2 regions of the Blautia sp. AF17-9LB genome follow, and region 2 is predicted to be linked to the other one. Evidence: predicted binding sites of a transcription regulator. Region 2 holds the regulator's gene; the other holds the start of a gene.
What was found. Region 2 encodes Rex, which represses fermentation and respiration genes when NADH is low (regulators of the CRP and FNR family bind a similar motif). Its sites were predicted from a motif close to ATTGTTAANTANTTAACAAT; they were not measured.
Positions count from the first base shown of each region.

Region 1: pckA (phosphoenolpyruvate carboxykinase (ATP)) is a predicted target of Rex. The motif match lies at 1,410-1,429, and genes of this name have one in related genera.

Region 1 covers NZ_QUGU01000005.1:96,737-99,984, forward strand. Annotated here, with positions in the region: gene pckA (phosphoenolpyruvate carboxykinase (ATP)) at 1-1,138, opposite strand, end outside; gene DWX00_RS07060 (MATE family efflux transporter) at 1,453-2,787, shown strand; gene DWX00_RS07065 (AraC family transcriptional regulator) at 2,798-3,248, opposite strand, start outside.
Region 2 covers NZ_QUGU01000028.1:9,608-12,855, forward strand. Annotated here, with positions in the region: gene DWX00_RS18900 (bifunctional ADP-dependent NAD(P)H-hydrate dehydratase/NAD(P)H-hydrate epimerase) at 1-680, opposite strand, end outside; gene DWX00_RS18905 (redox-sensing transcriptional repressor Rex) at 770-1,426, opposite strand; gene DWX00_RS18910 (ABC-F family ATP-binding cassette domain-containing protein) at 1,581-3,248, shown strand, end outside.

The DNA.
Region 1 (3,248 bases), on a different contig from region 2:
CGGACAGGAAGTAGTACTGAGTCTGCTCTGGTGTCAGAACAGATACTGGCGGAAGTACGCCGAATGCATCTGCGGACAGGAAGATAACATTCTTAGCTGCCGGTGCAGAAGAAATCGGGCGAACGATGTTCTCAATGTGGTTGATCGGATAAGATACACGAGTATTCTCGGTTACGCTCTTATCATTGAAGTCGATCTTGCCTTCTGCATCAACAGTAACGTTCTCAAGCAGAGCGTCACGTCTGATTGCGTTGTAGATATCCGGCTCAGACTCTTTGTCCAGGTTGATAACTTTTGCATAGCAGCCGCCCTCGAAGTTGAATACTCCGTTGTCATCCCAGCCGTGCTCGTCATCACCGATCAGAAGACGTTTCGGGTCTGTGGAAAGTGTTGTTTTTCCTGTTCCGGAAAGTCCAAAGAAAATTGCGGTGTTCTCACCGTTCAGGTCTGTGTTTGCAGAGCAGTGCATGGAAGCGATGCCTTTCAGCGGCAGATAGTAGTTCATCATGGAGAACATACCTTTCTTCATCTCTCCGCCGTACCATGTGTTGATGATAACCTGCTCACGGCTTGTGATGTTGAATACTACTGCTGTCTCAGAGTTCAGACCCAGCTCTTTGTAGTTCTCAACTTTTGCTTTGGATGCGTTGTATACAACGAAATCCGGCTCGAAGTTCTCAAGCTCTTCTGCTGTAGGTTTGATGAACATGTTAGTTACGAAATGTGCCTGCCAAGCTACCTCAACGATGAAGCGGATAGCCATACGGGTATCTTTATTTGCGCCGCAGAATGCATCTACAACGAACAGTCTTTTGTTGGAGAGCTCTTTTTTGGCGATCTCTTTTACTGCTGCCCATGCTTCCTGGGTTGCCGGATGGTTATCGTTTTTGTACTCATCAGAAGTCCACCATACAGTATCTTTCGAATTCTCGTCCACAACGATGTATTTGTCTTTCGGTGAACGGCCTGTATAGATACCGGTCATAACGTTAACTGCACCAAGCTCTGTCTCCCGGCCTTTTTCATAGCCTTCCAGCTCTGGTTTTGTCTCTTCCTCAAATAACTGCTCATAAGAAGGGTTGTACACAATTTCTGTGGTACCGGTGATGCCATACTTTGTTAAATCGATCTGTGCCATCTTGTAATTAACCTCTTTCCTTTGATAGTAATACTGCTTCATTCTGCAAAATGCAGAAATTTGAAGGTATCCTTTAGAAGAAACCGGACCAGCCGGCCTCTTCTACTCTAATTATACATAAAAGGCCAAAAAAATCAACTGAAAATCTTCCGTTTTTTTACAGAACGTGTCCCAAAATCTGTAAAAATTTTATAAACTTCGATTTTTCGAAGTTTTCTGACAATTGCATTTTTGTACACTTCATCCTGCAAATTGACATTTTTTGATTTTTTATGTTATAATATTAATAATTATGTTCGGAAAGAAGTTTCTTTATGTATTACGATCTGACCCGCGGGAAAATCTCCCGCTCTCTTATCCTGTTTGCCCTGCCGATGATCGCAGGAAATCTGTTGCAGCAGTTTTACAACATTGCCGACACCCTGATCGTCGGACGCGTTCTCGGAAGCAATGCGCTCGCCGCCGTCGGCTCCTCCTATACGCTGATGACGTTTCTGACTTCCATTTTTCTCGGCCTGTCGATGGGCGCCGGTGCGCTCTTTTCGATTTATCAGGGACGAAAAGATCTTTCTTCTTTAAAACTTTCGATTCTCCACGCGTTTCTGCTGATCCTTGCCGTTACGCTCGTGCTGAATCTCGCTGTTTATGCAGGCATCGAGCCGATCCTTACGTTTCTTCGCGTCCCGGATGAAGTCCGTCCCGGCATGCGGACGTATCTTCTGATTATCTTTGCCGGCCTTATTGCAACATCCGTATACAATTTCTTTTCCTGTATGCTGCGCGCGCTCGGAAACTCTTCTGTGCCGCTGATTTTTCTCGCTGTCTCTGCTGTGCTGAACATTGCACTGGATCTGCTCTTTGTCGCTGTACTGCCGTTCGGCATCGCAGGCGCGGCGCTCGCTACGGTTCTTGCGCAGTATGTGTCCGCCGTCGGTATTCTGCTCTATGTGCTGCTCCGCTGCCGCATGTGGCTGCCGTCAAAAAAAGAATGGCGTTTCAGCCATTCCATTTTAAAAGAGATTCTGAATCTTTCTTCGATGACCTGCATTCAGCAGTCGGTCATGAATTTCGGCATTCTGATGGTACAGGGGCTCGTCAACAGCTTCGGTCCGGCGGTCATGGCGGCATTTGCGGCCGCGGTGAAAATTGATACCTTTGCCTATCTGCCGGTGCAGGATTTCGGAAATGCCTACTCCACTTTCACCGCACAGAATTACGGAGCCGGAAATCACGAGCGGATCCGGCGCGGCACGAAAGATGCTTTTGCACTGAGCGCTGCTTTTTCCATCGTCATTTCTCTGCTTGTCAATCTGTTCGCGCATCCGCTGATGCAGATTTTCGTGAAAGCATCAGAAATGGAGGTCATCGCGATCGGCGTACAGTACCTGCGGCTGGAAGGCTCGTTCTATCTCGGCATCGGATGGCTGTTTCTGCTGTACGGGTATTACCGCGCTGTCAAACGCGCCGAGATGTCGGTTGTTCTGACCGTCATTTCGCTTGGCATGCGTGTGGCGCTGGCATACCTTTTCTCCGCCACGGCGCTTGGCGTTGCCGGAATCTGGATCGCTATTCCGATCGGCTGGGCACTGGCTGATATGACCGGACTTTTCTTCCTGCGGCGTGCATTCCGATCGCAGAAGCCTGCATAAGTTCCGAATCTTATATCGCAGTACGGTTTTCTGCGGATAAACTGCGGAACTGCCCCGGCGTCTGGTGCATGCGTTCCTGGAAGACGCGGTTAAAATAGCTGATATTTCGGAATCCGCAGTCGCTCGCAATCTTGCTGATCGCCTCCTCGGTGGAAAGCAGCAGCCGGCAGCTCTCGGCAATCCGCAGGTTATTGACATACGTCACGGCGGAAATATGCATAATCGACTTAAAGAAGCGGCAGAAAGCGCTCTCACTCATATGAAACTGGCTCGCCAGTTCCGCGATTTCGAGATCCTCACAGAAATGAGCATTCATGTATGTGAGGATCTCTTTCATTCTGCTGACACGGTAATTCGTCGAGGCATCCGTTTTTCCGCCGTTCTTTTCTGCCGCACTGTAATATCCCTGCCAGATTTTCAGAAGTTCCGCTTTTAACAGCAGCTCCCAGCCCGGTTCTTTT
Region 2 (3,248 bases):
AACCGGTCCAGATCTTCTTTTTCCACTGAACCGTACCAGGGCGTCTCCTCTTCTCCTGCATCAAAGCCGATTCCGATATCACGGACCAGGACCTCTCCGGCATATCGTTTTCCGGGATCAAAGAGAAGCCCTGGCTTTGCACAGGCAAATGTCACCGTGGCTCTGGCTTTCACCGCCGCATCAAGGACCTCTCCGGTATCCGTGTGGATCCCCGAAGGGATGTCCACGGCAAGAACAGGAACACCGCTTGCGCAGATTGCTTCCACTGCCCTCCGGTACTCCCCTGCCAGCGGACGGGATACGCCAATTCCAAAGATGGCATCTATGATAACAGTATATTCCCGGAAATCCGGATTCTTAACCTCACGGACCCCATAATTTTCCGCAATTTTCTTCTGTGCTCTCATGCCTTCACTGTATTTTTCCGGATTTCCAAGACAGAACAGTTCCGCATCCACCCCTTTCGTCTTTAAAATCCGTGCAATTGCCGCACCGTCCCCTCCATTATTTCCGGGACCGCACACAGCAAGGACTTTTCCTGTATCCCATGTTCCATTTTGAAGCTCCTCCACGCAGGACAGCGCTGCGCGCTCCATCAGTACCAGGGACGGTACCCCCATGGTTTCGATCGTATTGCGGTCTGCCTGCTTCATCTGTGCTGCTGTAAGAATCCGTTTCATCGCTTTTCCTCCTTTTCCTGCCTTATCCGGAAAGTGAACAGAAAAAGTCTCCGGTTTCCCGAAGACTCTCCTGCTTTTGTTTTGGTTTCTTAATTGTTCTTTGGATGCTCCGCCTCATATCTGGTCAGATTGTAGGAGAGACGCATCAGACTTTCGGAAAGATGGACGTTCTCGACGATCACATCTTTCGGAAGTTTTAAGTTTAGATCGGTATGTGCAAAATTCCAGATTGCTTTTACACCGTTGTCCACGAGAATCTCTGCCATCTCTACCGCTTTTGCTTTTGGCAGTGTCAAAGCCGCAATCTCTACATGGTGTTCCTTGATAAATTCCGGAAGCTCGTCCGCCATGCGGATTTCAATTCCGCGCACGGAGATTCCTTTTAATACCGGGTTGACGTCAAAAATACCGACCGTTTTGAATCCGCTTCTTTCAAAGGCCGCATAATTAGCAAGCGCCTGTCCCAGATTTCCGGCTCCGACAAAAATCATATTGTGGACTCTGTCCAGACCTAAAATTTTTCCAATCTCGCTGTACAGATACCGCACGTTATAACCATACCCCTGCTGGCCGAAGCCGCCGAAATTATTTAAATCCTGGCGAATCTGGGAAGCTGTCACTTTCATCCGCTCGCTCAGCTCACCGGAAGAGATCCGTTCTACTCCGTCCTCCAGCAATTCGCCCAGGTAACGATAATATCTAGGAAGTCTTTTGATAACTGCCCGCGAAATTCCTTTTTCTTCCAAGATAAATTCCTCCTTATTTACACCTGCATATATTCATATTATATATGGTTGATAGAAAATTGTCAAAGATTTCTTGAAATTTTGTGTATTACTCTCTATAATAAGGATGGTGTATTATGTCAAAATACAGAAATATGTTATCTGGAGGAACCACATGATTCTTGCATGTCAGAATATCTCGAAAGCATTCGGGACAACGGAAATTATCAAAAATGCATCTTTTCATATAGAAGAACGCGAAAAAACCGCACTGGTCGGCATCAACGGTGCCGGAAAATCGACGCTGTTAAAAATCATCATCGGCGAAATGAGGGCCGATGAGGGAGAGGTCATCCTCTCCAAAGGAAAGACGATGGGCTATCTCGCCCAGCATCAGGATCTGACCGGACACCTTTCCATTTACCAGGAAGTGCTGACCGCGAAACAGAATCTGATCGATATGGAGGAACGCCTCCGTCAGATGGAAAGTGATATGAATACAAAATCCGGTGCAGAGCTGGATGAACTTCTTTCCACCTACACCCGCCTCTCCCATACCTTTGAACTGGAAAACGGATACGCGTACCGCAGTGAAGTCGTCGGTGTTTTAAAAGGTCTTGGCTTTTCCGAGAGCGATTTTGAAAAACAGGTGGACTCCCTCTCCGGCGGTCAGAAGACCCGCGTGGCACTTGGTAAACTGCTGCTCACCAAACCGGACATCATTCTGCTCGACGAGCCGACCAACCACCTCGATATGGACTCGATCTCCTGGCTCGAAACGTATCTTTTAAATTACAGCGGAGCCGTCCTGATCGTCTCCCATGACCGTTACTTTCTCGACCGCGTTGTCACAAAAGTCGTTGAAGTGGACAATAAAAAAGTAACAACTTTTGAGGGAAACTATACCGCCTACAGTCAAAAAAAAGCAATGCTCCGTGAAGCCGCTTACCATGCCTGGGTCAACCAGCAGCAGGAAATCCACCATCAGGAAGAAGTCATTGCAAAGCTGAAATCTTTCAACCGCGAGAAATCCATCAAACGCGCCGAGAGCCGTGAAAAAATGCTGGACAAAATGGATGTGCTGGAAAAGCCGACCGAAGTACGCTCCGATATGCGGATCCGTCTGGAACCGCGCATCACAAGCGGAAACGATGTGCTGACCGTCGAGCACCTCTCCAAAGCCTTCCCGGGACAGACGCTTTTCCAGGATCTGAATTTCGAAATCAAGCGCGGGGAGCGCGTCGCAATCATCGGAAACAACGGAACGGGAAAAACGACGATCTTAAAGATCTTAAACGAAGTCATCCGCCCGGATGCCGGCTCTTTTACACTTGGAAGCCGTGTACAGATCGGTTACTACGATCAGGAGCATCAGGTGCTCCACATGGAAAAGACCATTTTCCAGGAGATTTCCGACGCGTATCCGTATCTGACAAACACCGAAATCCGAAATGTGCTGGCCGCCTTCCTGTTTACAAACGACGATGTCTTCCAACCGATTCATACCTTGAGCGGCGGTGAGCGCGGACGAATTTCTCTTGCCAAGCTGATGCTCTCGAACGCCAACTTCCTGATCCTCGACGAGCCGACCAACCACCTCGATATCGTATCAAAGGAGATTCTGGAAAACGCGCTGAAGGATTACACTGGAACGGTACTGTACGTTTCCCACGACCGTTACTTTATCAATCAGACTGCAACCCGGATTCTGGAGCTGACGGGACAAACACTCGTCAACTATATCGGAAATTACGATTACTATCTGGAGAAAAAAGAAGAGCTGACCCGCATCTATGCTCCTGCTGCCGATGCCGCCGCTCCGGAAGAAACAGCGGCTCCTTCC